3 regions of the Pseudomonas sp. RL_105y_Pfl2_101 genome follow, and region 3 is predicted to be linked to each of the others. Evidence: predicted binding sites of a transcription regulator. Region 3 holds the regulator's gene; each other region holds the start of a gene.

The links. Region 3 encodes FliA, which starts transcription of late flagellar genes. Its sites were predicted from a motif close to CTAAAGTTTNNNNNNNNNNNGCCGNTAA; they were not measured.
Region 1: the regulator FliA is predicted to act here: its motif matches at 2,127-2,154, upstream of AACY31_RS06830 (methyl-accepting chemotaxis protein).
Region 2: the regulator FliA is predicted to act here: its motif matches at 2,196-2,223, upstream of AACY31_RS20965 (methyl-accepting chemotaxis protein).

The regions. Positions count from the first base shown of each region.
Region 1 covers NZ_CAXAPG010000004.1:94,272-104,923, reverse strand. The annotation lists gene AACY31_RS06850 (LysR substrate-binding domain-containing protein) at 1-403, shown strand, start outside; gene AACY31_RS06845 (MmcQ/YjbR family DNA-binding protein) at 400-750, shown strand; gene AACY31_RS06840 (DUF1294 domain-containing protein) at 755-1,174, opposite strand; gene AACY31_RS06835 (undecaprenyl-diphosphate phosphatase) at 1,171-2,001, opposite strand; gene AACY31_RS06830 (methyl-accepting chemotaxis protein) at 2,274-3,908, shown strand; gene pnuC (nicotinamide riboside transporter PnuC) at 4,112-4,675, shown strand; gene AACY31_RS06820 (AAA family ATPase) at 4,672-5,196, shown strand; gene AACY31_RS06815 (hypothetical protein) at 5,518-5,964, shown strand; gene AACY31_RS06810 (adhesin) at 5,966-6,544, shown strand; gene AACY31_RS06805 (heme utilization protein) at 6,604-7,590, shown strand; gene AACY31_RS06800 (C39 family peptidase) at 7,691-8,371, shown strand; gene AACY31_RS06795 (hypothetical protein) at 8,431-9,177, shown strand; gene AACY31_RS06790 (hypothetical protein) at 9,224-10,507, shown strand.
Region 2 covers NZ_CAXAPG010000023.1:76,304-86,955, reverse strand. The annotation lists partial or broken gene AACY31_RS20970 (YbdD/YjiX family protein) at 1-77, shown strand, start outside; gene AACY31_RS20965 (methyl-accepting chemotaxis protein) at 361-2,157, opposite strand; gene AACY31_RS20960 (DUF4212 domain-containing protein) at 2,407-2,673, shown strand; gene AACY31_RS20955 (sodium:solute symporter family protein) at 2,685-4,454, shown strand; gene AACY31_RS20950 (TonB-dependent siderophore receptor) at 4,691-6,724, shown strand; partial or broken gene AACY31_RS20945 (LLM class flavin-dependent oxidoreductase) at 6,930-7,040, opposite strand; gene AACY31_RS20940 (circularly permuted type 2 ATP-grasp protein) at 7,513-8,922, shown strand; gene AACY31_RS20935 (alpha-E domain-containing protein) at 8,926-9,876, shown strand; gene AACY31_RS20930 (transglutaminase family protein) at 9,873-10,652, shown strand, end outside.
Region 3 covers NZ_CAXAPG010000010.1:105,135-115,786, forward strand. The annotation lists gene AACY31_RS14030 (ParA family protein) at 1-115, opposite strand, end outside; gene motD (flagellar motor protein MotD) at 165-1,049, opposite strand; gene AACY31_RS14040 (flagellar motor protein) at 1,065-1,805, opposite strand; gene AACY31_RS14045 (protein-glutamate methylesterase/protein-glutamine glutaminase) at 1,805-2,935, opposite strand; gene AACY31_RS14050 (chemotaxis protein CheA) at 2,984-5,260, opposite strand; gene AACY31_RS14055 (protein phosphatase CheZ) at 5,289-6,074, opposite strand; gene AACY31_RS14060 (chemotaxis response regulator CheY) at 6,093-6,464, opposite strand; gene fliA (RNA polymerase sigma factor FliA) at 6,632-7,375, opposite strand; gene fleN (flagellar synthesis regulator FleN) at 7,372-8,202, opposite strand; gene flhF (flagellar biosynthesis protein FlhF) at 8,319-9,668, opposite strand; gene flhA (flagellar biosynthesis protein FlhA) at 9,680-10,652, opposite strand, start outside.

The DNA of each region.
Region 1 (10,652 bases), on a different contig from region 3:
CAGCCCGACCTTTGTCGAAGGACGGCAGATCGAAACCCCGGACGATCTCAAACAGCTGCCGGTGCTGGGGGCATTGGAGCCCGATCGCCAGGTGCACCTGCGCCTGGTCAGCGCCGATGGGCAGCGTGTGGAACTGAGCCTGGAAGCCCGCCTGGGCATCGACGACTTCATTGTGCGCCGCGCGTGCACCCTTGGCGGGCTGGGCTTCACTTTATTGCCGAGCATGTATTGCGAGCAGCAATTGCAGGACGGCACACTGGTGGAGCTCCTGCCTGGATGGTCGTCGCCCGATGGCTGGCTCCAGGCGGTCTATCCGCATCGGCGCGGCATGCTGCCAGCGGTGCGGGCATGGATCGATCATTTGGTGGAAGCCTTCGAGGGCAGTGGAGATAGAACGATATGAGGTTGAGCGAAGAGGATGTCGCGCAGTTTTGCCTGGGCCTGCCCGGCGCCAGGGAGGACTACAAATGGGGCGGCGTGCGAGTGTTTTCCATTGCCGGGAACAAGATGTTCGCCCTGCAGGGCCTGCGAGGCGACTCGCTGGCGTTCAAGGTCGACAAGGATCTGTTCCTGGGCCATTGCGACCGGCCGGGCGTTCATCCCGCGCCTTATCTGGCGCGGGCCCAGTGGGTCATCATGCAGGTGCCCTACCCGCTGGGTGCCGAAGAGCTGCGTGGCCTGCTGCAACGCTCACATCAATTGGTGGTCAGCAAATTGCCCAGGCGCACGCAGGTAGGCTTGTTGCTCTAGTCATTCAGAACAGATAAATGCCCAGGAACAACTGGTCGATCCAGAACACCTGGTGCAACAGCACGATGAACCAGAACACGACCTGAAACGATACTTTGCGGGTCTTGTGGCGAAACAGCTGCTGGGCCAGCAAGGCCCCGGGCCAACCGCCAGCCAGCGCCACCGCATGCAACACGTTCTCCGGGGTGCGCCAGGCGTTGGTGCGTGCCTTGCGCTTGTCGTTCCAGTACAGCAGGAACGCCACCACGCTGACAGCCCCATAGGCCACCATCGGCACCCACGACACCGCCCGCAACCCGAACAGCAGCGAACCGAACAGCGGCAAGGCGCAGACCAGCGCAAATACCGTCAGTTTGAGCCGCAGGTACTGCACGGTGCCTTCGGCATTGCGCCCGGCGCGTTTGCGGCTGCCTGAGTTGTTCATGACTTGGCAGCGGTCCAGTCCACCCAGCCGAACTGCCAGGTTGCCAGGATCAACAAGCCAAAGGCGATTCGATACCAGGCGAACACGGCGTAGCTGTGGCTGGCGATGAATCGCAACAGGCCCTTGACCGCAATCATGGCAAAAATGAACGCCGTGACGAAGCCAATGGCGAACACCGGGAAATCCGCCGGGACGAACAGCTCACGGTATTTGTAGCCCGAATAGACCGCCGCACCGACCATGGTCGGCATGGCCAGGAAGAACGAAAACTCGGTAGCGGTTTTACGCGACAGCCCGAACAGCAGGCCACCGATGATGGTCGCTCCGGAACGGGAGGTGCCTGGGATCATCGCAATGCATTGGGCCAGGCCGACCTTCAGTGCATCCTTCCAGGAGATCTCGTCCACCGTTTCGGCGTGCACCTGGTGCTGGCGTTTTTCCGCCCAGAGCATCACCAGGCCGCCCACCACCAGCGCTGCGGCCACCGTGATCGGGTTGAACAGGTAGTGGTGGATCAAGTCGGCAAACAGCACGCCCAAGACCACCGCGGGCATGAAGGCGATCAGCAGGTTGGCGGTAAAACGGCGGGCGCTGGGTTGCGTCGGCAGGCCCAGCACCACGTCGAATATCTTGCGCCGGAACTCCCAGACCACAGCCAGGATCGCGCCGAGCTGGATAATAATGTTGAACGCCATCGCACGTTCGCCACCGAACTCAAGCAGGTCGGCAACAATGATCTGGTGCCCGGTGCTGGAAACCGGTAGAAATTCCGTCAAGCCTTCTACTACGCCAAGAATCAGTGCCGAAAAGGCGGTCCACAAATCCATTCATCCCCCAAAAAAGACGCAGCTCATGCAGGTCTTATCAATATTCAAGTGTCATGCAGGTGCCCCGCGGCGGCTGCACGATAACCGCGACCTTTCAAAAAAAACCAATGAAAAATGAGAACCGGCTCAGGTTTTGCGCTGCGGGGCCGAAATCCTATCAGACAAGCCCTGATAACGCTGCCGCGTTGTGACTCAGGTCAATTACGGATAGCTGGCGGGCGCTACAGTGCCGGCCGTCGATATGACAAGAATAAAAACCGGAGTGACAGCGTATGAATAGCTTGCGCAGTGTGTCGATCAGCCGACGCTTATGGCTCATCCTGGTCGTGTCCATCGTGATGTTGTTCACGCTCGGCGCGTTGATGCTTAAACAGATCCACACCGACCTCTACCAGGCCAAGGTGCAGAAAACCCAGCACGTGGTACAGACCGCCAGTGGCCTGCTGACCTACTATCACGGCCTGGAAACCGCTGGCACCCTGACCCGCGACGCTGCGCAAAAGCAGGCCCTCAGCGCCGTACGTGGCCTGCGCTATAACCAGAGTGACTATTTCTGGATCAACGACCTGACGCCGGTCATGGTCATGCACCCGACCAACCCGAAGCTTGAAGGCCAGAACCTCTCGGCCATCCGTGACCCGGACGGCTATGCGCTGTTCAACGAAATGGTTGCCATCGCCAAGTCCAAAGGCGCTGGCATGATCAATTACCTCTGGCCGAAGCCTGACGCCAAGGCTCCGGTGGCCAAGACTTCCTACGTCCAACTGTTCGAACCTTGGGGCTGGATCATCGGCTCAGGCGTGTACGTGGATGACGTCCAGGCCGAGTTCCAATCCCAGGTGATCAAGGCCTCCGTGGTCGGTCTGGTCATCACCCTGCTCATGGGCTTGCTGTTGACCCTGATCGTGCGCAGCATCGTCGGCCCACTCCAGGAAACGGTCAACGCCATGGCCAACATCGCCAGCGGCGAGAGCGACCTGACCCGCACCCTCGACACCCACGGCCAGGATGAAGTCACTCAACTGGCGCGGCATTTCAACGCCTTTACCGCCAAGTTGCGGCAAGTGGTGACCCAACTGCAAGCTTCGGCCAGTGCACTGGGGCAATCCTCCAGCGAATTGGGCAACGATGCAGCGCAGGCTCAGGAACGCAGCCAGCAGCAGTCGCAACAAATGGAGCTGGTGGCTACCGCGATCAATGAAGTGACCTATGGTGTGCAGGACGTGGCCAAAAACGCCGAGCACGCGGCCAGTGAGATGCGCGACGCCGAATCCCAGGCCCAGCAAGGCCAGGTCAACATCGATGGCAGCTTGCAACAGATCGACCACCTGTCCCAGACCATCGACCAGGCGGTGGAAGTGATCCGCACCCTGGCGAGTGAAAGCACCCAGATTGGCAGCGTGCTGGAGGTGATTCGCTCCATTGCCGAGCAGACCAACCTGCTGGCCCTCAACGCCGCGATTGAAGCTGCCCGTGCCGGCGAACAAGGCCGGGGCTTTGCGGTGGTCGCCGATGAAGTGCGGCTGCTGGCCCAGCGTACACAGAAGTCCACTGCAGAGATCCAAGCGATGATCGAGCGCCTGCAAACCCATTCCGAAGCCGCTGTGAAAGTCATCAGCGACAGCAGCCGTGCCTCACAACTGACCATCGAACAGGCCGGCCTGGCCGGTGCCAGCCTCAACGCCATCGGCCAGGCCCTGCGCAATCTCAACAGCCTGAACGCCTCCATCGCCAGCGCCACCCTGCAACAGGCCCACGTGGTGGAAGACATCAACCAGAACGTCACCCAGGCAGCCGGACTGTCCCACAGTACCGCCATGGCCGCCGAGCAATCCAGCCAGGCAAGCACCCGCCTCAAGGCGCTGAGTGAACAGTTGAACGGGTTGCTCACGCAGTTCCGGGTCTAAAGATCGGTAGACCACCCTGTGGGAGCGGGCTTGCTCGCTCCCACATTGGTTCTGTGTTGGTCTCTGGATTGGTGTTCACCGCAAATCCCTTGTGGGAGCGAGCCTGCTCGCGATAGCGGCGGCACATTCAATATTGGTGTTGGAGCTCTCCACACCATAGCGTTTACAATCGCTGCCCTCTTCTTTTTCCCCAAGGAACCGCCATGTCCGGGCTTGAACTGTTTGCCGCAGCCCTCGGCGTGATCGCTGTCTGGTTGACCGTCAAGCAGAACCCCTGGTGCTGGCCGATCGGCCTGGTCATGGTGTTGCTGTACAGCTGGATTTTTTTCGAGGTGAAGTTGTACTCGGACATGCTGCTGCAGGTTGTCTACGCGGTGCTGCAACTCTACGGTTGGTGGCAATGGACCCGTGCCGGGCACAATCATGATGGACGCCAGGTCAGCCGTCTCGGCGGGTCGTCAGTGCTGTTCGGCCTGGCTATCGGTGCGGCAGGCAGCCTGCTGTTGGGCGCCGCCATGGCCCACTGGACCGATGCCGCCCAGCCCTGGCTCGATGCCGCACTCACCGGTTTCAGCCTCGTGGCTCAGTGGTGGATGGCGCAAAAACGTGTGCAATGCTGGCCGCTGTGGATTGCCCTGGACGTAATCTTCGTCGGCCTGTTTATCTACAAGGGCTTGTACCTGACTGGCGCGCTCTATGCCCTGTTCACCCTGCTGGCCGTGCAAGGCTGGCGGGAATGGCGCGTCGACCCGGCCCTGCGCGCATGAAAGTGGTGGTGCTGACCGGCCCGGAATCCAGCGGCAAGAGTTGGCTGGCGGCGCAATTGCAGGAACACTTTGGTGGCGTGCGGGTGGATGAGTACGTGCGCCATTTCATGGAGCAGACCCAGCGCGATACTTGCCTGGCCGACATCACCGACATCGCCTCTGGCCAACTGGCTTGGGAAGATGAGGCGCGTACCCGCCGTCCGGCGCTGTTGATCCTCGACACGCACCTGCTGAGCAACATCCTCTGGAGCCGGACCCTGTTCGGCGATTGCCCGGATTGGCTCGAGCAGGCCCTGCTGGCCCGTCATTATGATCTGCACCTGCTGCTGAGCCCCGAGCAGGTTGAATGGACCGACGACGGTTTACGTTGCCAGCCCGAGCTGGGAGAGCGGCTGGCATTTTTTGAAGCGATCGAGGCTTGGCTGAACCGACACCAACAACCTTTCCAGATCATTGAGGGTGATTGGGTACAACGCAAACAACAGGTATTCACCGCCATTTTCCACCTGTTTGAAGCCTGACCGAAGGCTGAGCTGTTCCATTGCTGAAACAGCCCGGTCGCACCAAACCCCGATCCAAGCCGCTTTTCATAATTGCCATCAAGACTGTCAAGCTTCTGAAACACCCGACCAAAAGCCTGGATCCAGAGCCCTGGAACAGTAGGTGGCCGGATGGTCGCCATGCCCTTTGTCTCCGTGCTGAAACACTCCCCGCTCCTGGCACGCCATCAAAAAAATACAACCCATTGAATTAAAAGGCATATCAAAACTCGGCACGACATCTGCTGTGCCCCACTTCACAACGCTGACTAGGGCCAGCGTACCGAAGAAGGAGTCGATGCCATGGGGATTTTCGATAGGGGCATGACCTGTCTGCTGTTGATCGGCTGCGCCGCCAGCGCAACGCTCAGCCTGCCAGCGCAGGCCGAGGGCAACGGCGTCATTGTGCTCAGCCGTGACGTACAGCCCATCGCAATTGGTCGCAACGGTGGCAAAGACCCCTACCCGACCACCGTCAATGCCAACCCCTCCGAACGAATCAACCAGGCGACCGCCAGCACCGAACTGAGCGATGGCGAGTTCGCCAGCGTGGCCAGCGGCTCGTCGATCCGCAACACCATCAACCCGAACACGGGCGTGCAGGGCCTGAACGTCGTGACCAATCCCAACGGCATGCCGGGCATGAGTGCCGGTCACGGGGGGGGGAGCGGCGGCGCGATCTCCGGCACCATCAACCGTTCGCTGAGTTCAGGCCTGGCCCCGCTAGGTCGGCTGACGGGAGGCCAGTGAGATGAAGCGAGTCCTCTTTCTCCTCGCCCTGTTAAGCCCTTGCGTGGCACTCGCCGATTCGTCCGTGGCAGTGGTCAGTAGCGCCAACCTGCAGGATTCGGGCAGCCATTACACCGGCAACTTCAACGTCAACCAGGCCGCCGGTGACCAAACCCAGCAAACCAACGCCCGGGCCATCGCCATTGGCAGCCACGCCCAGGCCAGCACCCGCGTGCAGCAACGCGTCGACACGCCGGCCGACCCTTCCATGACCGCCACCGCCCGCATCGGCGGTCACTCCTTCACCAACGGCAACGGTGTGCTGGGCGTCAACCAGTCCGCCGGGGCCAACAACCAGATGGCCAATGTCATGCGGGTGGGCATCAGTGCTCATCCGCAGAGCATTGATGACAGCGCCCTGTCTCAACAGAACGTGGCGTTGCTACCGAACTCAGGAGCAACTGGCGCCCCAACCGGCAGTCGCCAGGTCGTTACCAGCGACCAGGCCTTCACCGGCAGCCGAGGGGTAATCCAGGTGAACCAGAGCGCCGGGGTGGGGAACCGTATGGCTAACACCCTGAGCATCCGGGTTGTTGATTGACCCGGAGGCTACATAAGAAAGTACCAACACTTAACCAACGACACGCAAGGAGAAACACCATGAAACCTACAATGGCACTCAAACCATTGGTTTTCGCTCTCGCCGCTGTCATGACAATGGCTGCACAGGCCGATGGGAACGGGCGTGGCAACGGCCACGGTAACGGTCACGGCAATCAAGGCCCAAGAGGTCCGTCGTTCGAGCAACTGCTCTCGATCACCGCCGGGGCTGGCGCAGCCGTGCTGGATGTGCAGAACAGCGACGGCAACGTCGTGACCAACCAGGCCACCCGCAACACCGCTGAGGCCACTGACTCGCTCAACGGCAGCAACGGCAATATGGGCGCCAACATCGCGGCCGGTGATGGTAACCAGCAAGACAACGCCGCAGCGCTGGCCACCGCCGACGAAAACTTCATCTTCGGTTCGGCTGTCGCTGTTTCCAGCGCCACGCAAGTCAATAACAACAACTACGTCAAGAACAACTCGACGCAAAACAACGCCTCGCTCACCAATGCGGGCAACAGTGGCTCCGGCAACATCGGCATCAACGTGACCGCCGGCAACTTCAACCAGCAGAAAAACAACCTGGCCATTGCCGTATCGGGTGGCCGCGTCGCAGAAGCCGCCGCCTCGGCAGACCAGTCCTCCACCGGCCTTGTGGTCGACAACAAAGGCGTGCGGACTTACAAGACCGACACCCTCACCGGAACCTACAGCGCCGCCGGCACGTTCAAGGCCAAAGGTACCGGTACCGCCGAAGACAATGATCACGGCGGCTGGGGCAACAAAGGTGGCGGCTACGGCGGCGGTCACGATGACGACAAGTTCAAGTTCTCCGCCGTGGGGACCTTCGAACTGGCCGGCAGCAACACCCAGCAGGTGCTGACCCGCGACGGTTGGAAAAACCCTGTGATCAACAACGCCACCATGACCAACTCCATGAACGGCTTCTCCGGTAACGGCGGCGCCAACGTGTCGGCTGGCGTGGGCAACCAGCAGAGCAACTCGCTGTCCATCGCGGCCGGCTGCAGGGCTTGCATGTAAAAAAGTTCCCTGTGGGAGTGGCTCTGCAGGAGCAGTGCCTGCTCCCATGGACCCGCTCCCACAGGGGCTTTTTCCCGGATGTCCACTAGGTGTATTGATCATGCGTGTCACTGCCGTTTCCCTGCTGCTCTGCCTGGCCTGCGTGGCCGAAGCGGCGCAGATGCCGGTCGCCGCCCTGCCTGGCGGCATGCTGGTCTACAAGCAGGTACAAAGCGTACGCGAACGTAAGTTCAGCGACATCGTCGAGCAGAAAACCGATTTCAGTTGCGGCGCCGCCGCCCTGGCCACAGTGTTGCGCCAGGCCTATTGGCTTGACGTCGATGAAGAGCACGTCATCAAAGGCATGCTGGTCAATGCCGACCAGGACCTCGTTCGTACCCAGGGGTTTTCCATGCTGGACATGAAGCGCTACGTGGAAGCTATCGGCATGCGCGCCCGAGGCTACCGGATACCGCCAGAGAAACTCGAAGCGGTGACGATTCCGGTGGTGGTCCTGATGGAAATACGTGGCTACAAGCACTTCGTGGTGTTGCAGCGGGCCGACAAGCAATGGGTCTACATCGGCGACCCGGTGCTGGGCCACAAGCGCTACGCCCATGATGATTTCGTCAAAGGCTGGAACGGCATCGTCTTCGCGATCGTCGGCCCGGGCTATGACAAGACCAATGCACTGCGCAGCCCTCCTCAACCCCTGACAGCCCGTAACAAGCTGGACGGTTTCAACCCAGTCAGGGATGCGGAACTGATGGATTTCGGCTTCATACAGAGCGACTTTTTCTAATCGCCGACCCACTGCCAACAATAAGTACAAAAAGGAGCAGGACGCTCCGGGAGCAGCACATGAAAACCTCACACTGGCTGTCGCTGGCCTGCCTGCTCGCGACCGCCTCGGGATACGCCCATGCGGGCTTCAAACCCATCGAAGTCAAGGACCAGGAGCTTGCCGAGCTGCGCGGTCGTTATGTCATGCCCGGCCGAGTCATCAGTTTTGGCATCGTCATGAGCAGTACCTGGCGCAACGCCAGCGGCGACTTGATCGGCGCCACCAGCTCCATGCAGATCCAGGCTGCCACCGTCAAACCCGAGTTTTATGTCTCCACCGTCAAGCAAACCGGCAACGGCAGCGTCCCGGAACAGGGCAGCGGCAACATTACCGGTGGCGCAGGCCTTGGCACGAGCCAGGGCGTGACCCAGAGCGTGCGTGCTGCCGGTGACGGCAACACGGCCTACAACAACGTCAACATCAATGTAAGGGAGAGCCACCAGGCACCAGCGCTTGTGCCCTCCCAGGGCCAGCTGCTGACCAAGGGCCAGACCATCAGCGGCAGCAACGCCGCCGGCAGCGTCGCGGTTACCGCTACTGGCAGCGGCGTGCAAATGGCGATCCAGGCCAGCCACAACCAGGGCGGCACCCTGCAACAAGTGGCCCAAGGCGGCTTGCTGCAAAACACCCGCCTGCTGGGCAACAGCAACCTGGTCAACAACATGACGCAACTCAACGTGGTGCTGAACAATAACGGTCCCAGTGCCGGGGCATTAGACTGCAACCTGACCCAACTGCGTGGCCTGCGTAACCTCGGTTATTGAACTACGCTGATTTCCGACCATCGGGCAAATAGGGACGGAATATTTCATGTATCGATCCGTATCGTTACGCGCTGTGATGTGTTTAAGCACGTTGTTACCAGCGGCCGTGCTGCACGCGGCCCCGGATCCGGACATCGAGGCCCTGAAACAGGAACTTCTTGAGCTCAAGCAACGATATGAGGTCCAGCAGAGGGCCCTGGCAGTGCTTGAACAGCGGGTTCGCCAGGTGGAGGATCAACCCGCCGCTCCAGCGCCCAAGCGCCTGGCCAAGTCTCCAGCAGACATGAAAGGCAACCAGACCGTGGCCGGCGGCGGTGCGGCAACGGCTGGCGGCAGCGGTTACGGGCAATCCCTGAGCGATGATTCCCAGCCGGCCCAGAGCGTTTCCAACCTCTATGACGAAGCCAGCGGCTTCTTCGGCGGCGGCAAATTCAGCTTCGAGACCGGCGTGACCTATTCGCGCTACGACACGCGACAACTGATCCTCAACGGTTTCCTGGCCCTGGACTCGATTTTCCTGGGCAACATCAACCTCGACCGGATCAAGGCCGACACGTGGACGCTGGACCTCACCAGTCGCTATAACTTCGATAACCGCTGGCAGTTCGATCTCAACGTCCCCGTGATCTACCGCGAATCCACCTATCAGTCAGGCGGCGCGAACAACGGCGCAGCCGGTGTCACCAGCGAAGAAACCGTAACCCGCGACCCGACTATCGGTGACGTCAACTTCGGCATCGCCTACAAGTTCATGGATGAGTCGATCAACTCCCCGGACGCGGTGGTTACCCTACGAGTCAAGGCCCCCACCGGCAAAGACCCGTTCGGTATCAAGCTGCGCCAATCCCAGGCCAACACCAACCTGTTCGTACCTGACGACCTGCCCACCGGCAACGGCGTATGGTCAATCACGCCAGGGCTTTCGCTGGTCAAGACCTTCGACCCGGCGGTGCTGTTCGGCACCCTCTCCTACACCCATAACTTCGAAGAATCGTTCGACGACATCAGTTCCACGGTCAACCAGAAGGTCCCGGGCAAGGTGCGCATCGGTGACAGCTTCCAGCTCGGCGCGGGCGTCGCCTTTGCCTTGAACGAGAAGATGAGCATGTCGTTCTCGGTTTCTGACCTGATCCAAAAGAAAAGCAAGCTCAAACAGGACGGCGGCGACTGGGAGTCGGTGACCTCCAGCGACGCCAACGCCGGCTACTTCAACATCGGCATGACCGTCGCCGCGACCGACAACCTGACCATCGTGCCTAACCTGTCCATCGGACTGACCGACGATGCGCCAGATTTCACCTTTAGCCTGAAGTTCCCGTATTACTTCTGATGCCCTCAGGGATATGTGATGAGCACATACTCCAAGGGCACTGCCAACCACTGTGGGAGCGGGCTTGCTCACGAAGGCGGAGTGTCAGGTTAATCAATATCATTGACACACCGCTTTCGTGAGCAAGCCCGCTCCCACATTGAAT
Region 2 (10,652 bases), on a different contig from region 3:
TGATGGACTACGAGGCGTTCTTTCGCGAACGCCAGGAGGCTCGTTACGGTGGCAAGGGTGGGCCCAAGTGCTGTTGAGTTGAGGTAGTCTCAAACCCCATGTGGGAGTGGGCTTGTTCGCGAAGGCGTCGGGTCAGTCACCATTGATGTGGCTGACACACCGCCTTCGCGAGCAAGCCCGCTCCCACAGTTGTTTTTGGGGTGGTCTCAAGATGTGCACACACCACAGAACCCTGTGGGAGCGAGCCTGCTCGCGATAACGAAGTGTCAGTTAATGATGACGGCGACGGACCCGACGCCATCGCGAGCAAGCTCCCATATTGTTTTAGGGGGGGATCTCAGGAATCGTGCGAGCGCACCCTCATTCCGCCAACAACACCGCCGCATCGAAGCCCACCCGCAAGTTGCCCCAATGACGGCCGCCGAAGAAGAACGGTACGTCGATCTCGGTCATGATTTCCCCGGTATCGCGCAGGTAGGTCTGGAGCAGGAAGCGCTGGACGTTGCCCGCCGCACGCAGGCCGATTGGGTCGTTGAAGATTCGCTTGTTGCGGCACACTGGCAAATCCACCGCTCGGTCGCCGGTCGGCGGCTTCGAGACCCAGCTGTTGTTCACCGGGCAATAGCCCTTGCTGTCGACGATGAACGAAACCTTGCCACCCGGCGTGCTGCGGGTGAGTTTATCGCAGGCTTCCTGGCAGACCTGGGCAAAGCGTTCGGTGTAGCTGGCCGTGTACTGCTTGGGATCGGTGCCGGGAATCAGCTGGTAATTCTGATCGAACAGGTTCAGGCCTTCACCTTGCAGCGCCTCCAGGCGTACCTGCAGCGTGTCGCGACATTCACTGGTCCGGGTGATGGCGGCATCCAACTTGCCATGGCCGAGCACGAAGCGACCCAACAGCGCCTGGACCTTTTCGGCCACGCCGGACAGGTCGCGGGTGGCTGTCGCCGAATGCTGCATACGCTGGTCGATCAACTGGCTGTCGGCGTGGATCTGGGTGACCCGGTCGTTGATCCCCGTGTTGCTGTCGGCGAACTGCTGGATATGGGTCGCGATGTCCGCCAGCTTGCCGTTGGTGGATTCGAAGTCGCCGATCATGCTTTCAAAGTGGCCGGAGGCGCGCTCTACTACTTTCTGGGTTTCCCGGGCGCTGTGACTGATCTGGGTGGTCTGCTCGTGGGTGGAGCTGACTTCATCGAGCATGGCGTCGATGTTGCGTGAGATGTCATCGGTGGCCCGGCTGACGTTTTGTGCCAGGGTCCGCACCTCATCGGCAACCACCGCGAAGCCGCGGCCGCTTTCGCCGGCCCGGGCGGCTTCGATGGCGGCATTGAGGGCCAGCAGGTTGGTTTGGGCAGAGATCTGCTGGATCAACCCGACAATCGACTTGATGCTCGAGGAGCGCTGGTTCAAGGCGCTCACCAGCGTGGCAAATTCACCGAGGCTGCTAGAGATTTCGCTGATGTTGCCGGTTACTTCCAGCAGCTCGCTGTAGGAGTCGCGGGCCATGCTCAGGTTCTGGGCGGTGGTGCTGGAGATGCCCTGGGTCTGGCGCGAGACTTCTTCGATGCGGCCCACGGCGGTGTTGCTCTGGTCCATGACTTCCTTGGCGAAGCGGGCCTGGTGGGTGGCACTGTCGCTGGAATCGCTGATGTTCTTCAACGAACGGGCCGATTCGACGGCGATGTGCACCGTCAGTGCCTGGACGTTGCTGATGATCTCCCGCTGCTTGGCCAGGAACCGGTTGCAAGTGCCGGCCAGCACGCGGATCTCGTCGTGAGTTACCAGCGGCAGGTCCTTGGACAGGTCGCCTTCGCCGTTGGCGATCTCTTCCAGGGCCTTGGTCATGGCGGTGACGGGGCGCACGATCAGGTGGCGCAAATACCAGACCATGAAGCTGATCATGCACAGCGTCAGGAGCGCGCCGAAGAGCAGGGCATGGGTGAGGCTGTCGAGCCGGCCTTCGATCTGCCCCAGCAAGGCGCTGTCCAACTGTGCGTTGCGCAACTGCAGCACGATCTCGGTGCGAGCGCTGAGGGCCACCCAATACAGCAAGCCACTGACCAGCACCAACAGGAAAAGGCTCGACAGTTTTTTGGTGAGGGTACCGAAAAACCGCATCTCGATAGACTCGTACAAGGCCTTCAACGTCTGCATGCCGCTGCTCCTGGGCAAAAAAATCTCTCAATGGAATACATTCGACCGCGAGCGGCAAAGCTTTAGGGGAGGATAGGGCGATTTGACATCACTCTGGGGATTCTGCCGTTCATCAACCCTTCCAAGATGATGGGATAGAGATGTCAATACTGCTGGAGCAGATTAGACGAAAGTCGTACTGGCGCCTTGCCCAGTGACTGCTACGGTTTGGAGTGCAAAACAATAAAAACAAAACGGGAGGACACCTCCATGTCCACTGAAAAGAAACAGGCTGCGCGTGCCTACTGGACGGAAAACCTACGCTGGATGCTGATGCTGCTGGCAATCTGGTTCTTGGTGTCGTTCGGATTCGGCATTTTGCTGGTTGATTCACTCAATACCATCAGCTTCTTCGGTACCCCGCTGGGGTTCTGGTTTGCCCAGCAGGGCTCCATCTATGTCTTTGTGCTCGAGATTTTCTTCTATGTCTGGAAGATGAATCAGCTCGATCGCAAATATGACGTTCACGAAGACTGAGGCCGACGAACATGGACACTCAAACCCTGATCTATTTGTTCGTCGGAGCGTCCTTTGCGCTCTACATCGGGATCGCCATCTGGACGCGTGCCGGCTCGACCAGTGAGTACTACATCGCGAGCAAGGGCGTGCATCCGGTGCTGAACGGGATGGCCACCGGCGCTGACTGGATGTCGGCGGCTTCGTTCATTTCCATGGCGGGCATTATCGCTTTCGCAGGTTATGACGGCTCGGTCTACCTGATGGGCTGGACCGGCGGCTACGTGCTCCTGGCCATGTGCCTGGCGCCGTACTTGCGAAAATTCGGCAAATTCACCGTGCCGGAGTTCGTCGGAGCGCGTTATTACTCCCAGGCCGCGCGGATGGTGGCGGTGATCTGCGTGATTTTCATCTCCTTTACCTACGTGGCGGGACAGATGCGCGGCGTGGGTATCGTCTTTTCTCGTTACCTGGAAGTCGATATCAACACAGGCGTCATGATCGGCATGGCCATCGTGTTCTTTTACTCAGTGCTCGGTGGTATGAAAGGCATCACCTACACCCAGGTGGCGCAATATTGCGTGATGATTTTTGCCTACATGGTGCCGGCCATTTATATCTCGATATTGATCACCGGTAATCCGATTCCGCAACTGGGCTTTATCAGCGAAGTGGCCAGTACGGGGCAGAGCGTGATCGAGCGGCTCAACGGCCTGGGGGCCGAGCTGGGTTTCACCGCCTATACCAATGGCACCAAATCGACCATAGATGTGTTTTTCATCACCATGGCGCTGATGGTCGGTACTGCGGGCCTGCCCCATGTGATCGTGCGTTTCTTTACCACGCCGACCGTGCGTGATGCCCGCAAGTCCGCAGGCTTTGCCTTGTTGTTCATTGCTATTCTCTACACCACCGCACCGGCCGTTGCTGCCTTTGCTCGCACCAATTTGCTGACCTCCATTCCCAACGTCAGTTACGCCACCGCGCCGAGCTGGCTTAAAACCTGGGAAAACTCGGGCCTTATTGCCTGGGCGGACAAGAACAACGACGGCATCATCCAGTATGGCCCGGGGGCGGCTTTGGTCGGTGCGCCGAGCTTCACTGGCGAGCGAGGGGCATATGAGCAGCGGTTGCTGAACAACCAGGTCTCGCCAGTGGCCAACGAACTCTATGTCGATAACGACATCATGGTGTTGGCCAACCCCGAAATTGCCGGCTTGCCGGGTTGGGTCATCGCATTGATCGCCGCCGGTGGGCTGGCGGCGGCGCTTTCGACGGCGGCGGGGCTGTTGCTGGTGATCTCTACTTCGATCTCTCATGATTTGCTCAAGAGCAACATCATGCCCAGGATCAATGAGAAGCAGGAATTGCTCGCTGCACGTATCGCCGCCGGCGTGGCGGTATTGATTGCCGGGCTGTTCGGCATCTATCCACCCGCGTTCGTCGCCCAGGTGGTTGCGTTCGCCTTCGGGTTGGCGGCGTCCTCATTCTTCCCGGTCATTGTCATGGGGATTTTCTCCAAGCGCATGAACCGTGAAGGTGCGATCGCCGGGATGATCGTCGGACTGACGTTCACATTTACCTACATCGTCTACTTCAAATTCATCAACCCGACGATGAACACTGCCGAGCATTGGTGGTTGGGTGTTTCCCCTGAAGGCATCGGTACGCTGGGGATGCTCTTCAACTTCGCGGCTGCTCTGGTGGTGTCACGCTTCACCGCACCGCCACCGGAGCACATCCAACACCTGGTCGAAGACATTCGCGTGCCGAGAGGCGCCGGTGCTGCCATCGATCACTGACCCACCCAAGCTGAGAGAGAGGAACAAACAAGGGCGCCGGACTCATCTTCCGGCGCCCTTGTTTGCATACAGAGTCAAGCGGCGAGATGTTATAAATATTTACTGGGAATCATTCTCAAAGTATATTCGCTCTCATTCCTGTTCCACTGTGAGTGCGCGTCTTGAATCGTTCCACCCCTCTCGCCTACCGAAATACCTTCGTCAAATGTGTTTTACCCGCGTTGTCCTGCTGTTTTATGGCAAGCCCCCTGAGGGCACAGGACACTCTGGAGTTGCCCACCACCAACGTGCAGGTCAGTCGGATCATTCAGGACGAGGGCTACACGACGTCGCAAGCCAGCACGGCGAGCAAGGGTGATGTACCGATCAAGGAAGAAGCGCAATCGATCAACGTGGTGACCCAGCAGACCTTGGACGACTATCAGGTGCGCTCGCTGAGCGACGCGATGAAGTTCGTCAGCGGTGTCAGCCAGGGCAACACCCTGGGCGGTTCGCGGGACTCGCTGGTCAAGCGTGGTTTTGGTACCAACGACGACGGCTCGATCCTGCGCGACGGTGTGCGTTCGAACCTGGGGCACAACTTCAGCGCCACCACCGAGCGCGTCGAAGTGCTCAAGGGCCCGGCCTCGATGCTGTACGGCGCACTGGAGCCCGGCGGCCTGGTCAACGTCATCAGCAAGAAACCGCAATACACCCAAAGCACCACGTTGAGCGGTTCGGCCTACAGCGAAGGCGGCGGCACCATGGCCCTGGACACCACCGGGCCGCTGGGCGATACCGGCCTGGCCTATCGCTTGATTGCCGAGCGCGGCCACGAGGACTACTGGCGCAACTATGGCGTCAATGAGAGCACGCTGGTGGCGCCGTCCCTGGCTTGGACGGGGGAGCGGGCTTCTTTGAACCTCAGTTATGAGTACAACGAATATTCCAATCCGTTTGATCGGGGGACGGTGTTCAGGAACGGGCATCCAGCTGATATTGACTACAACAAGCGCCTGGATGAACCGTGGGCCAAGAGTGTGGGAATTCGGGAGACGGCCACCGCTCGATTCGAGTATCAATTGAGTGAAACGTGGAAAACTCGTGTGACCTACGGGTGGAACAACGACCGATACAGTCTTTCGATTGCCCAGCCGCAGCTTTTGAACGGAGTTTTCCTGCGTGCCGCCAACGGCGCGCACTATGACGATGAAACCCGCTATGCCAGTTGGGATTTCATGGGTAAGCAGGAGCTGTTCGGTCAGCGCCATGATCTGCTGGTTGGTATCGATAATCAGGTGTCAGATCAGTTTCGTGGCAAAACCTATCGCGGCGTTTATCAATCAGGCTTTGACCCTGCGGCACCGGTGTACGGTGGCCTGGGGGAGCCGAGCAGGTTGGATGCGCCGCAAAGCAACTTGAGCAACAAACTGACCTCCAGCTCGGTTTACTTGAAGGACAATTGGCATCTGGATGATCGCTGGATCTTGGTCTTCGGTGGCCGCTACCAGCATTATGATCAATACACTACGCAGGGGGTTGTCTCGGCCCCGGCGGTTCGCGATGACAATGGCGACACCTTCGTTCCGTTCCTGGGACTGGTCTATAAGGCCACCGAGACCCTGTCGCTGTACGGCAACTACAGCCGGTCGTTCAAGCCTAATGATGTGGTCGACAAGGACAGGCGCACTTTTAAACCGGAGGAGGGTCGCAGCTACGAAGTCGGCGCCAAGTACGATCCGCTGCCGGGATTGAACATCAATCTCGCCTTGTTCGACATCGTTAAAAAGAATGTAGTGACCGTCACTGACGACATTGCACAAGCCGCCGGCAAAGTCGGCTCCCAAGGCCTGGAACTCGACATCACCGGCCGCCTCGCCGACCGCTGGAACCTGATCGGCACCTACGCCTACACCCACACGGAAATCCTCGACGATCCGGATGACGAAGGCCATCGCCTGGCCAACGCCCCCAAACACACCGCAAGCCTATACCTGAGCCACCACCTGAACGTGCCTGCCGAATTCGGTGCCTGGCACGCCGGTGCCGGCGCGCGTTATGTCGGCGAACGCGCTGCCAACAACGCCAATGATTTCTGGCTCAGCAGCTACACCGTCGCCGATGCCTTCCTGCGCTGGGAGTCGCCGGTGCTGGGGCACAAGACTTCACTGCAGTTGAACGTCGACAACCTGTTCGACAAGCAGTACTACCCGTCCTCCACGGGCAGCGAGGTGCAGGTCAACGTCGGCGAGCCGCGTACCGCCAGGCTGAGCGCCAGCGTGACGTTCTGATCCATCCCGAAAACAAAATGCCCGGACCTTGAAGTCCGGGCATTTTTTTGGGCATCACCTTCGCATTCCGGCCGTCATCGCGAGCAAGCTGGCTCCCACATTGGCGGGCCGTTGCCTGTCTATTTGTGTTCACCATAAAACCCTGTGGGAGCCAGCCTGCTCGCGATGACGGTAGAACTGACCCTGGCAATTCCAGGCCGGCGGATCACCGAAGAGCCGGCACCACCTGCTGGATAAACAACTCCAGGGATTCTCTTTTTTCGGCGTGGGGCAGGCTGTTGTCGCACCAGAACCTGAACTCGTCCACCCCGAAGTCCGGAGTGTCAGCTATGGTTGGGCTAACTCCTGCGTTTTAGCGCTGGGTATAAATTTCCCCTTTTCAGGGCGTTCGACGCTGGCTCCTCGCCTGGCTGCACCGATTCGACCCGTTCGTGGCGTCGACGCCGGAAATGGCAATAAACGTTTCAGCCGCCAAACAGAATTTCGTCGCAAAATCGAAAATAAATTTCGCTTTTTTGTCGTTATGCGACAGTTTTTCCAGTATTGCCTCGATGCACCGCACTTAGGCACAGCCCTTGCTACGACTCCAGGACGAAAGAGCCAGCGAGGGGGGATTCGATACATAGGTAAACAGGGGGCGCACGTCATCCAGACGCAAAGGCCTGATCAGAGACCCATTGCCTAACGAGGTACTCAGAGAACCAGGGCTCATAAAAAAGGCAAGGCCGTACTGAGTGGAATGACGACGTAATAAGAAATGCCGTGTAGAACGCGGCTGGGAGTTGGCTATGCCCCACGCTTTTTTTAATGAAATGTATGACGCCCAGGGTGACTGCCGCCCGCATTACCAAGCCTTCTCACGCTGGCTGGCGGATACACCGCTTGAACTGCTTGAACAACGCCGCCGTGAAGCTGACCTGCTGTTCCATCGCGCCGGTATCACTTTTACCCTCTATGGGGATGAGCAGGGCACCGAACGGTTGATTCCGTTCGACATCATCCCGCGCAGCATCAAGGCCAGCGAATGGCGGATGGTCGAGCGTGGCTGCATTCAGCGGGTCCAGGCCCTGAACATGTTCCTGGCCGACATCTACCATGGGCAACACATCCTCAAGGAAGGGATCATCCCGCCCGAGCAGGTGCTCGCCAACGAGGGTTATCAGATCGCGATGCAGGGCCTGAACCTGCACCGGGGTATTTACGCCCATATCGCCGGTGTCGACCTGGTTCGCGACGGTGACGGCAGCTACTATGTGCTGGAAGACAACCTGCGCACGCCTAGCGGCGTGAGCTACATGCTCGAAGACCGCAAGATGATGATGCGCCTGTTCCCCGAGCTCTTCGCCGCCCAGCGCGTGGCCCCCATCGATCATTACCCGAACCTGCTGCTCGACACCCTCAAGAGCTCCAGTCCCCTCGAGAACCCCACCGCCGTGGTGCTGACCCCGGGGCGCTTCAACAGTGCCTATTTCGAGCACGCGTTCCTGGCCCGTGAAATGGGCGTGGAGCTGGTGGAGGGCGCCGACCTGTTCGTGCGTGACGATCACGTGTACATGCGCACCACTGCCGGACCCCGACAGGTGGACGTGATTTATCGGCGCCTTGACGATGGCTACCTCGACCCGCTGTCGTTCAACCCCGATTCGATGTTGGGCGTGCCCGGGCTGATTGCCGTGTACCGCGCGGGCAATGTGGTGCTGGCGAACGCGGTCGGTACGGGTGTGGCCGATGACAAGTCGATCTACCCCTACGTCGACGAGATGATCCGCTTCTACCTCACCGAAGAGCCGATCCTGAAGAACGTGCCCACCTGGCAGTGTCGCAAGCCCCAGGACCTGTCCCACGTGCTGGCCAACCTGCCGGATCTGGTGGTCAAGGAAACCCAAGGCTCCGGCGGCTACGGCATGCTGGTCGGGCCGGCCGCCAGCGCGGCGCAGATCGAAGATTTTCGCGCACGCCTCAAGGCCCGTCCCGAAGCCTACATCGCCCAGCCGACCTTGAGCCTGTCCACGTGCCCGACCTTTGTCGAGAGCGGCATCGCGCCGCGCCACATCGACCTGCGGCCGTTCGTGCTGTCGGGCAAGGAAACGCGCCTGGTGCCCGGCGGATTGACCCGCGTGGCGCTGCGTGAAGGCTCGCTGGTGGTGAACTCGTCCCAGGGCGGCGGCACCAAAGACACTTGGGTCGTGGAGGACTAAGACATGCTTTCAAGAACTGCTTCGGACCTCTATTGGATGTCCCGCTACCTGGAGCGCGCCGAGAACCTGGCGCGCATGCTCGAAGTCAGCTATTCGTTGTCGTTGATGCCCCAGGCCGGGCGCAGCGATGGCCATGCGGAGCTGGCGATGTCGTTGCTGGCGGCCGGCACGCTGGACGACTACAACGCCCGTTATGACGCGCTCAACACCGAGCGCATGCTGCATTTCTTCGCGCTGGATGAAACCAACCCCGGCAGTATCTACAGCTGCCTGCGGGCCGCGCGGACCAACGCCCATGCCGTGCGCGGGCGCATCACCGCCGACATGTGGGAGAACATCAACGCCACCTGGCTGGAAATGCGCAACATCGCCAGCAACGGCCTGGGACGCTACGGCATCAGCCATTTCTGCGAATGGGTCAAGGAGCGCTCGCACCTGTTCCGTGGCGCGACGTCGGGCACCATCATGCGCAACGATGCCTACTGCTTCATTCGCCTGGGGACCTTTATCGAACGGGCCGACAACACGCTGCGCCTGCTGGACGCCCGCTATGAAATGTTCGGCGAGGAATCGGAGGAGGTCAGCGACAACTCGGCCCGCGGCTACTACCAGTGGAGTGCCTTGTTGCGCGCGTTGTCTTCGTTCGAGGCGTTCAACGAGATCTATCGCAATGCGCCCAATGCCGAGCAGGTTTCCGAGATGTTGCTGTTGCGCGCTGACGTCCCGCGCTCGCTGCATGCCTGTATCGAGGAACTGGACCACATCCTCGCCAGCTTGCCCGGCAACAATGGTCGGCCAGCGCAGCGCCTGGCCGCCGAGCTGAATGCGCGCCTGCGTTATTCGGGGATCGATGAGATCCTGGCGTCGGGCCTGCATCAATGGTTGACCGATTTGATTGGGCAGATCCGCCACTTGGGCCAGACCGTCCATGAGTCTTACCTGGAGGTCGTATGAAACTGTCTATACGCCATGACACGACCTACAGCTACGCCGATGAAGTCTGCACCAGCATCCAGTTCCTGCGTCTGACGCCCCGAGATACTCAGCGCCAGCGCATTTTGGAGTGGCATCTGGAACTGCCGCGACTGGTGCGCAGTCAGCTTGACCCCTATGGCAACATCCTGCATGTGATGACCATGGACGAGCCCCATGGCGCCTTGGTCCTGACGGCGTATGGCGAGGTGGAAATCCATCAGTCGATCGCAATGGAGCCGGACAACCAGTCGCCACTGCCATTTTTACGCACCAGCCGTCTCACCCAGGCAGACGACGCCCTCAGTGCCTTCGCCGTCGAGCAATGCGCTGGCCGGCGCGACCGTTCGGCCTTGACCGATTTGATGAACGGCCTGGCGGCGCGGATGCCTTACAGCCCCGGTACGACGGAGGTCAACAGCACCGCCGCCGAGGCGTTTGCTGGCGGGACGGGGGTTTGCCAGGACCACACCCACGCGTTCCTGGCCTGCGCGCGCAGCCTGGGCATTCCTGCGCGCTATGTTTCTGGCTATTTGTGCACCGAAGATGAAAGCCACCTAGCGAGCCACGCCTGGGCGGAAGCCTGGCTGGATGATGGTTGGTACAGCTTCGACGTGACCAACCGCCAGACCCTTCCAGACCGCCACCTGAAACTGGCGGTCGGCCTGGACTACCTCGATGCCTGCCCGGTACGCGGCATGCGCCGGGGCGGCGGAGCGGAGCAGATGCAGGCGAGGGTGCAGGTGAGCTCGATGGTG
Region 3 (10,652 bases):
CCAGGTCGACGATGACCACACGCTTGCCCGCCTCGGCCAGCAACCCGGCTAAAGCGATGGAAGATGTGGTCTTGCCCACACCACCTTTTTGATTGGCGACTGCCCAGACTCTCATTCGGATCGTTCCTCCCGGCCGAAACAGGCTCGACCGAGAAATAGCTCGGTTATAAAGCGGGTGACGGAGAATTGACGGCACTCTGTCTTCCCGGCGACTTGACCGGAGCCGGTGCAGTTTGTGTGCCAGCCCGCTTCAATGCCGCATCCGGAGTTGCATTGGCCGTACCGGTACCGGTCAGGCTGCGACGCACATCGAGGTTGCGCGACACCACCAGCACCACCCGCCGGTTGCGCGCACGCCCCTCGGCCGTGGCGTTGTTGGCGACCGGCTGGAACTCGCCGTAGCCCACCGAGGCCAGGCGACCGGGGTTCACCCCCTGCATCGCCAGCATGCGCACGATGCTCGCCGAACGGGCCGAGGACAGCTCCCAGTTGGTCGGATACTGCGCGGTACGGATCGGCTGGTCGTCCGTGAAACCTTCGACATGGATCGGGTTGTCGAAGGGTTTGAGGATCGCCGCGACCCTATCGATGATGTTGAACGCCATGTCGCTGGGCATGGCGTCGCCGCTGCCGAACAACAGGCTGGAATTGAGTTCGATCTCGACCCACAACTCGTTGCCGCGCACGGTCATCTGGTTGGAGCTGATCAGGTCGCCGAACGCCGCGCTGATGTCGTCGGCGATGCTTTTCAACGGATCGCTACCACCGGCGATACCGGCATCGACCTGCTCGCTGTCCTTGATCAACGGCTTGGCCGGGGTCGTGGTCTTCGGCCGCTCCTCACCGATAGGGATAGGCTTGAGGGCACGGTCGGAGTCGGTAAAGACACCGATCAACGCCTCGGAAATGACTTTGTACTTGCCTTCGTTGACCGACGAGATCGAATACATGACCACGAAAAAAGCGAACAGCAACGTGATGAAGTCGGCGTAGGAAACCAGCCAGCGTTCATGGTTGACGTGTTCTTCACGATGCCTGCGACGTGCCATGCTCCATCTCCCCCATTAGTCCATGAAGCCTTGCAGCTTCAACTCAATGGAGCGTGGATTTTCACCTTCGGCAATCGACAGGATCCCTTCCAGCAGCATTTCGCGATAGCGCGACTGGCGCAACGCGATGGACTTGAGCTTGGCCGCGATCGGCAGCAGCACCAGGTTGGCACTCGCCACGCCGTAGATCGTGGCGACGAACGCCACGGCGATGCCGCTGCCCAGTTGCGATGGATCGGCCAGGTTGCCCATTACATGGATCAGGCCCATCACCGCACCGATGATGCCAATGGTCGGCGCGTAGCCGCCCATGCTTTCGAACACCTTGGCCGCTTCGATATCGCGGCTTTCCTGGGTATAGAAGTCCACCTCCAGGATGCTGCGAATGGCTTCCGGCTCGGCGCCGTCCACCAGCAATTGCAGGCCTTTGCGTGAGTAGTTGTCGGGCTCGGCGTCGGCCACCCCTTCCAGGCCCAGCAGGCCTTCCTTGCGAGCGGTCAGGCTCCAGTTCACCACCCGATCGATACCACCGGCCAAGTCGACACGGGGCGGGAACAGAATCCAGATCAGCACCTGCATGGCGCGCTTGAAAGCGCTCATGGGCGACTGCAACAGCGCTGCGCCAACGGTGCCACCGATCACGATCAACGCCGCAGGGCCGTTGGCCAGCGCACCCAGATGACCGCCTTCCAGATAATTGCCGCCAATGATGGCGACGAACGCCATGATGATGCCAATCAGGCTGAGCACATCCATTAAATGCAGGCCTCGACCAGGTGCCTACCGATGTCGTCCAATCCGTATACCGCATCGGCAAGATCGGCTTTTACGATGGCCATTGGCATGCCGTAGATCACGCAACTGGCTTCGTCCTGGGCCCAGATTGCACTGCCGCCCTGCTTGAGCAGGCGCGCGCCTTCGCGACCATCGGCGCCCATGCCGGTGAGCACCACCGCCAGAACTTTGTCACCGTAGGACTTGGCCGCAGAACCGAAGGTAATGTCCACGCAAGGCTTGTAGTTCAAACGCTCGTCACCCGGCAGGATTTTCACCGCGCCGCGGCCATCGATCATCATCTGCTTGCCACCGGGTGCCAGCAACGCCAGGCCTGGACGCAGGATGTCGCCATCCTCGGCTTCCTTGACGCTGATGTTGCACAGCTTGTCCAGACGCTCCGCGAAAGCCTTGGTGAACGCCGCCGGCATGTGCTGGATCAGCACGATGGGGGCCGGGAAGTTGGCCGGCAACTGGGTCAGGACCCGTTGCAGCGCCACTGGGCCACCCGTGGACGTGCCGATAGCGACCAGCTTGTAGGCTTTGCGCTTGGGTGCCGGTGACGAGGCACTGGCGGGCGCCGCCGAACGAGCCGGCGCAGGTGCCGGGGCGCTGCGTACCGGTGCCGACTTGAAGCTGCTCGAGGCAGTCGGCGTCGGGCTTGGGACCGCAACAGGGGCTGGCGCCGGTGCGCTGTAGGCACCGACACGGCGATTGCTGCGGGAAATGCTGTGGACTTTTTCGCACAGCAACTGCCGGACTTTGTCAGGGTTGCGCGAAATGTCTTCGAAATTCTTCGGCAGGAAATCCACCGCCCCGGCGTCCAGCGCATCGAGGGTCACTCGGGCGCCTTCGTGGGTCAGGGAGGAGAACATCAATACCGGGGTCGGGCAGCGCTGCATGATATGCCGCACGGCCGTGATGCCGTCCATCATTGGCATCTCGTAGTCCATGGTGATCACGTCCGGCTTGAGTGCCAGGGCCTGATCAATCGCCTCTTTGCCGTTGGTCGCGGTACCGACGACCTGAATACTCGTGTCCGCCGAAAGAATTTCCGAAACGCGGCGGCGGAAAAACCCCGAATCGTCCACCACCAGGACTTTAACTACCATAAACACTCCGTTAGACGAGGCGCGGCCCTGGGCCACGCCCCTCCAGAATCAAATACGCCGGGCGGCGTAACGCTTGAGCATGCTTGGTACATCGAGAATCAACGCGATGCGGCCGTCGCCGGTGATGGTGGCGCCGGACATGCCCGGAGTGCCCTGGAGCATCTTGCCCAACGGCTTGATGACCACTTCTTCCTGACCCACCAATTGGTCGACGACGAAGCCGATCCGCTGGGTGCCCACCGAAAGGATCACCACATGGCCCTCGCCTTGCTCCACATGAGCGGCGGAGCTGACCAGCCAGCGCTTGAGGTAGAACAGTGGCAGTGCCTTGTCCCGTACGATCACCACTTCCTGGCCGTCCACCACGTTGGTGCGCGACAGGTCGAGATGGAATATCTCGTTGACGTTGACCAGCGGGAAGGCGAAGGCCTGGTTGCCCAGCATCACCATCAGGGTCGGCATGATCGCCAGGGTCAACGGGACCTTGATGACGATCTTCGAGCCCTGGCCCTTGGTCGAGTAGATATTGATCGAACCGTTGAGCTGGGAAATCTTGGTTTTCACCACGTCCATGCCCACCCCACGGCCCGACACGTCGGAAATCTCGGTCTTGGTCGAGAAACCCGGGGCGAAGATCAGGTTGTAGCACTCGGTGTCGCTCAGGCGGTCGGCGGCATCCTTGTCCATCACGCCGCGTTTCACCGCGATGGAACGCAGCACGTTCGGGTCCATGCCTTTGCCGTCGTCGGAGATCGACAGCAGGATGTGGTCGCCTTCCTGCTCGGCGGCCAGGATCACCTTGCCGCTGCGGACCTTGCCCGAGTCTTCGCGCTCTTGCGGCGACTCGATGCCGTGGTCGACCGCGTTGCGCACCAAGTGGACCAGCGGGTCGGCCAGGGCCTCGACAAGGTTTTTGTCGAGGTCGGTCTCTTCACCCACCAGTTCCAGGTTGATTTCTTTCTTGAGCTGGCGAGCCAGGTCGCGAACCAGGCGCGGGAAGCGCCCGAAGACTTTCTTGATCGGCTGCATCCGGGTCTTCATGACCGCGGTCTGCAGGTCTGCCGTGACCACGTCGAGGTTCGACACGGCCTTGGACATGGCTTCGTCCTGGCTGTTGAGGCCCAGGCGCACCAGACGGTTACGCACCAGCACCAGTTCGCCGACCATGTTCATGATCTCATCCAGGCGTGCGGTATCGACCCGAACGGTGGTCTCGGCTTCGCTGGCCGGTTTGTCCGCTGGCGCAGCCGCTGGAGCACGGGCTGGCGCCGGAGCGGCAGCCGCAGGCTTGGCAGGCTCAGCCTTCGGCTCCGGTGCTTGGACCGCAGGTTTAGGCGCAGCCTTGGCCGCCGGTGCAGCCGCAGTAGCGGCAGCAGGCGCAGTAGCAACAGGCGCAGCAGAAGCGGTGCCGACTTCGCTGAACTTGCCCTTGCCATGCAGCTCGTCGAGCAGTGATTCGAATTCGTGATCGCTGATCAGGTCGCTGCCAGCGGCAGCGGCAGCGGGCTTGGCCGGTGTCGGCGCCGAAGCGATGGCTGAATCCAGCGCGTCAACGGCAAAGGTGCCCTTGCCGTGCAACTGATCTAGCAACGCTTCGAATTCGTCGTCGGTGATGTCCGAGCTGTCGCCCGCGGCGTTCGGCGCGGCCGGGGCCGGGGCTGCCGGCGGGACCACGGCATCAGCCGCGAACTGGCCCTTGCCATGGAGCTGGTCGAGCAGTGACTCGAACTCGGCATCGGTGATTTCATCGCTGGCAGCCCCATCGGCGGCCGGCGCAGTAGGTGCAACCGGAGCGGCCGGTGCCTCGGCCTGGGCCTTGACGGTATTCAGGGAATCGAGCAGTTGTTCGAATTCGTTATCGGTGACGTCGCCCGATTCCTCGGCGATCGGTTCTTCAACCAGGGCCTCGGCAACCGGGGCCGCTTCGTCAGCCGATTGCGGCTCGGCCAAGCGCGACAGCGCGGCGAGCAACTCGGGGGTGGCAGCCGTAATCGGCGAGCGCTCACGCACTTCGCTGAACATACTGTTGACTGCATCCAGCGCTTCAAGCACCACGTCCATCAACTCCGAATCAACGCGACGCTCACCCTTGCGCAGGATGTCGAACACGTTCTCGGCAATGTGACAGCACTCCACCAGCTCATTGAGCTGGAGGAAGCCGGCGCCTCCTTTTACAGTGTGGAAACCGCGAAAAATTGCATTGAGCAGATCCGCATCATCTGGTCGGCTTTCCAGCTCGACCAGCTGTTCGGACAGTTGCTCTAGAATCTCGCCGGCCTCAACCAGGAAATCCTGAAGGATCTCTTCATCGGCGCCGAAGCTCATTAGTGGCTGCTCCAAATAGGGCTAAAACTCAAAATCCAAGGCTGGACAGCAAATCGTCCACATCGTCCTGACCGGACATAACGTCTTCTCTTTTATCGGCATGAATTTGCGGACCTTCACCCTGAGAGAGATGTTTTTGTGGATCTTTTTCAGCAAGCATCGCTTCACGGTCGTGTTCGATGCCCGCAAAGCGGTCGACCTGGCTAGCCATCAACACCAGTTTGAGCAGGTTGCTTTCCACTTCGGTGACCAGTTGGGTCACACGCTTGATCACCTGGCCGGTCAGGTCCTGATAGTCCTGGGCCAGCAGAATGTCGTTGAGATTACTTGCCACGGCGCGGTTCTCGGTGCCGCTGCGCGTCAGGAAACCGTCGACCCGACGGGCCAGCTCCCGAAACTCTTCGGCGCCGACTTCGCGCCGCATGAACCGCCCCCAGTCGGTGCTCAAGGCCTGGGCTTCTTCGCTCAGGCCATTGACCAGCGGCGTTGCGCTCTCCACCAGGTCCATGGTGCGGTTGGCCGCAGCCTCGGTCAGTTTGACCACATAACCCAGACGCTCGGTGGCGTCGGTGATCTGCGAGACCTCCTCGGCCTGCGGCATATTCGGGTCGATCTGGAAATTGACAATCGCGCTGTGCAATTCACGCGTGAGCTTGCCCACCTCCTGATACAGACCGCGGTCACGGGTCTGGTTGAGCTCATGGATCATTTGAACCGCATCGCCAAAGCGACCTTTTTCAAGGCTGTCGACCAGTTCGCGGGCATGTTTTTTCAGGGTTGATTCGAAATCACCCATTGAAGATTCGTTGTCCATAGCTCCCCCGTGGCGCCGTTAACCGATGCGTTCGAAGATTTTTTCGATCTTCTCTTTCAACGCCTGGGCCGTGAAGGGTTTGACCACATAGCCGTTTACACCGGCCTGGGCCGCTTCGATGATCTGCTCGCGCTTGGCTTCGGCAGTGACCATCAGCACCGGAAGATGCTTAAGCTTTTCGTCGGCGCGCACATGACGCAGCAAGTCGATACCGGTCATGCCGGGCATGTTCCAGTCAGTCACTAGAAAGTCGATGCTCCCGCTGTTGAGGACCGGAATGGCTGTGATGCCATCATCCGCCTCGACCGTATTGGTGAACCCAAGGTCACGCAACAGGTTTTTTATGATCCGCCGCATCGTTGAGAAGTCATCAACGATGAGGATTTTCATGTTCTTGTCCAATTCGACCTCCAAGCAGTCTTAAACGCGCCCAGCACCTGGACGCGCCATTTCAATCAATCCGGCACAACACTCGACAACGGTCTGGAGCACAACAGATGGAGACTGGCACAGCACCTGCCAGGCCAGCCTCGTTCGCAGTGTCCCCACACTGCCCGTCAACGCGCTCGCCACTCCCCCAAACGCCCCCGCAAACGGGCCGCGCACTGGCTGTGTAACTGGCTGACCCGCGATTCGCTGACCCCCAACACCTCACCGATTTCCTTGAGGTTCAGCTCTTCGTCGTAGTACAGCGCCAAGACCAGTCGCTCACGCTCCGGCAAATTGGCAATCGCATCCGCCAGCGCACTCTGGAAACGTTCATCTTCCAGGTCACGCGACGGCTCCATGTGAGCACTCGCGTTATCCTCGTGCAGCCCTTCGTGTTCGCCGTCCTGTAACAGGTCGTCGAAACTGAACAGGCGGCTGCCCAAGGTATCGTTCAAAATCCCGTAATAATCGTCGAGACTTAACTGGAGTTCGGCCGCAACCTCGTGATCTTTAGCGTCACGCCCGGTTTTAGCTTCAATTGCACGAATTGCATCACTGACCATGCGGGTATTGCGGTGTACCGAACGCGGCGCCCAATCGCCCTTGCGGACTTCATCGAGCATGGCGCCGCGAATGCGAATACCGGCATACGTCTCGAAACTCGCGCCCTTGCTCGCGTCGTATTTGTTCGACACTTCGAGCAGGCCGATCATGCCCGCCTGGATCAAGTCTTCAACCTGGACACTGGCCGGCAACCGCGCCAGCAAGTGATAGGCGATACGCTTGACCAGTGGCGCGTAGCGCTCGATCAATTCGTATTGGGCGTCCCGTGCCGATTTCTTGTAGAGATGGTTGTAACCGCTGGCTGTCATAGCACGGGCCCTGCTGTTTGTTGCACAAGACGCTCGACGAAAAATTCCAAATGCCCGCGAGGGTTGGCCGGCAGTGGCCAGGTATCGACCTTCTGGGCGATGGCCTTGAACGCCAGCGCGCATTTGGAACGTGGAAAAGCTTCATAAACGGCACGTTGCTTCTGGACGGCCTTGCGTACGCTTTCGTCGTAAGGCACTGCGCCGACGTATTGTAGGGCGACGTCCAGGAAGCGATCCGTGACCTTTGTCAACTTGGCGAACAGGTTGCGTCCTTCCTGCGGGCTCTGGGCCATGTTGGCCAGGACGCGGAAGCGGTTCATGCCATAGTCGCGGTTAAGCAACTTGATCAGGGCGTAGGCGTCGGTGATGGACGTCGGTTCGTCGCAGACCACCAGCAGCACTTCCTGGGCCGCGCGCACGAAACTGACGACCGAGTCACCGATACCGGCCGCGGTGTCGATCACCAGCACATCGAGATTGTCGCCAATGTCGCTGAAAGCCTGGATCAGGCCCGCGTGCTGGGCCGGGGTCAGGTGAACCATGCTCTGGGTGCCTGAGGCAGCCGGCACGATGCGAATCCCGCCCGGCCCCTGCAACAACACGTCGCGCAGCTCACAGCGCCCTTCAATCACGTCCGCCAGCGTGCGTTTGGGTGTAAGCCCCAACAACACGTCGACGTTCGCCAGGCCCAGGTCGGCGTCCAGCAGCATGACCCGTCGGCCAAGCTCTGCCAGAGCCAGGGACAAATTCACTGACACGTTAGTCTTCCCGACGCCACCTTTGCCGCCGGTCACCGCGATCACCTGTACGGGATGCATGCTGCCCATGTTCGTTCTTTACCTTGTCTTACTTAGACGGAGGCCACATTACTGGCTGCGCGTTCGCATACGGAACAATGCATGGCAGACCATCGATGTAGGTACAAAAAATATTCATGATTACCTCAGCCGACCTGCTTGGTCGGGCTGTGGTAGATATCAGCGAACATATCAGCCATGGCTTCTTCGCTGGGTTCTTCCTGCATTTGCACACTCACGGCACGACTGACCAGTTGATGACGGCGCGGCAGATGCAAATCATCCGGGATCCGCGGCCCGTCGGTCAGGTAGGCCACCGGTAGTTCATGACCGATCGCCAGGCTCAACACCTCGCCCAGGCTTGCCGTTTCGTCCAGTTTAGTCAGGATGCAGCCGGCCAGCCCGCAGCGTTTGTAGCTGTGGTATGCGGCGGTTAGAACCTGTTTTTGGCTGGTGGTTGCCAACACGAGATAATTTTTTGACTTGATGCCTCGTCCGGCCAGACTTTCGAGCTGCATGCGCAGGGCCGGATCGCTGGCTTGCAGGCCTGCGGTATCGATCAGCACGACGCGTTTGCGCAGCAGCGGCTCCAACGCCTGGGCCAGGGACTGGCCCGGATCCACATGGGTCACGGACACATTGAGGATCCGGCCGAGGGTCTTGAGTTGCTCCTGGGCACCGATGCGAAAACTGTCCATGCTCACCAGGGCAATGCTCTGGGCGCCGTACTTGAGTACATAACGGGCGGCGAGCTTGGCCAGGGTGGTGGTCTTGCCCATGCCGGCAGGACCGACCATGGCAATCACCCCGCCTTCTTCCAGCGGCTCGACTTCCGGGGTCGCGATCATCCGCGCCAGGTGCGCCAGCAACATGCGCCAGGCCTGGCGTGGTTCTTCGATACCATTGATCAACGCCAGCAGGTCCCGGGACAATGGGCCGGACAGGCCGATGCGTTGCAGACGACGCCACAGGTTGGCCTGGGCTGGACGGCTGCCTTGCAGCTGGTTCCAGGCCAGGGAGCCGAGCTGGACTTCCATCAGCTCGCGCAGGCTGTTGAGTTCAAAGCGCATCGAGTCCAGGGCGCGCGGATCGACACCCCGGGCAGGCGCCGCGGGCGCCGGCTCAGGACGACGCGGTTCGGCGTGGGCCTGCTCGATCAGCGGTTCGGCAGCGGTCAACGGCAGGCCGGCCGTCAGCGGCTGACCGGCGAACAATTGACGATTGATACCTGCCCCGCCCTCGCCTTCGCTGCTGCGCAGGCTCAGTTCGGCCTGGGCGCTGGCGATGCGCGATTGGGTCTTGCGCAGCTCGTCTTCGAGCTCCATGTTCGGAACCCGTGGAGCCAGCGCCGACAATTTGTAATCCAGAGCCGCCGTCAGCTCGACACCGCCAGCGATCCGGCGATTACCGATGATGGCCGCTTCAGCGCCCAGCTCGTCACGAACCAGCTTCATGGCCTGACGCATATCGGCGGCGAAAAAACGCTTCACTTGCATAAACCACTACCTCAGCCGTTGGGCCCTACTGTCGCAACGATGGTCACTTGCTTGTTGTCCGGTATTTCCTGGTACGCCAGCACATGCAGCCCCGGGACCGCGAGGCGGCCGAATCGCGAGAGCATCGCGCGAATCGGACCGGCCACCAGCAGGATCACCGGCTGGCCTTGCATCTCTTGCCGCTGGGCTGCTTCGATCAGCGAACGCTGCAGCTTCTCGGCCATGCTTGGCTCCAGCAGAACACCCTCTTCCGAGCCTTGTCCTGCCTTCTGCAGACTATTGAGCAATATCTGTTCCAACCTTGGTTCCAAGGTGATCACAGGCAGCTCAGACTCAGTACCTACAATACTTTGGACGATTGCGCGGGACACCCCGACCCGAACCGCAGCCACCAGGGCGGCGGTATCTTGACTCTTGGAGGCGTTGTTGGCGATAGCCTCGGCAATACTGCGTATATCGCGCACGGGCACCTGTTCGGCCAACAGCGCCTGCAGCACCTTGAGCAACTGCGACAACGAAACCACACCCGGCACCAGCTCTTCAGCCAGCTTCGGCGAGCCTTTGGCCAGCACTTGCAGGAGTTGCTGGACTTCTTCGTGGCCGATCAGCTCGCTGGAGTGCTTGTACAGGATCTGGTTCAAGTGGGTCGCCACCACCGTACTGGCGTCCACCACGGTGTAGCCGAGGGACTGCGCCTGGGCCCGCTGGCTGACTTCGATCCACACCGCTTCCAGGCCGAAAGCCGGATCCTTGGCGGTGATGCCGTTGAGGCTGCCGTAGACCTGTCCGGGGTTGATCGCCAATTCGCGGTCGGGATAGATCTCGGCTTCGGCCAGGATCACCCCCATCAAGGTCAGGCGATAGGCGCTCGGCGCTAGGTCGAGGTTGTCGCGGATATGCACAGTAGGCATCAGAAAGCCCAGGTCTTGGGAGAGCTTCTTGCGCACCCCCTTGATCCGCGCCAGCAACTGACCACCCTGGTTG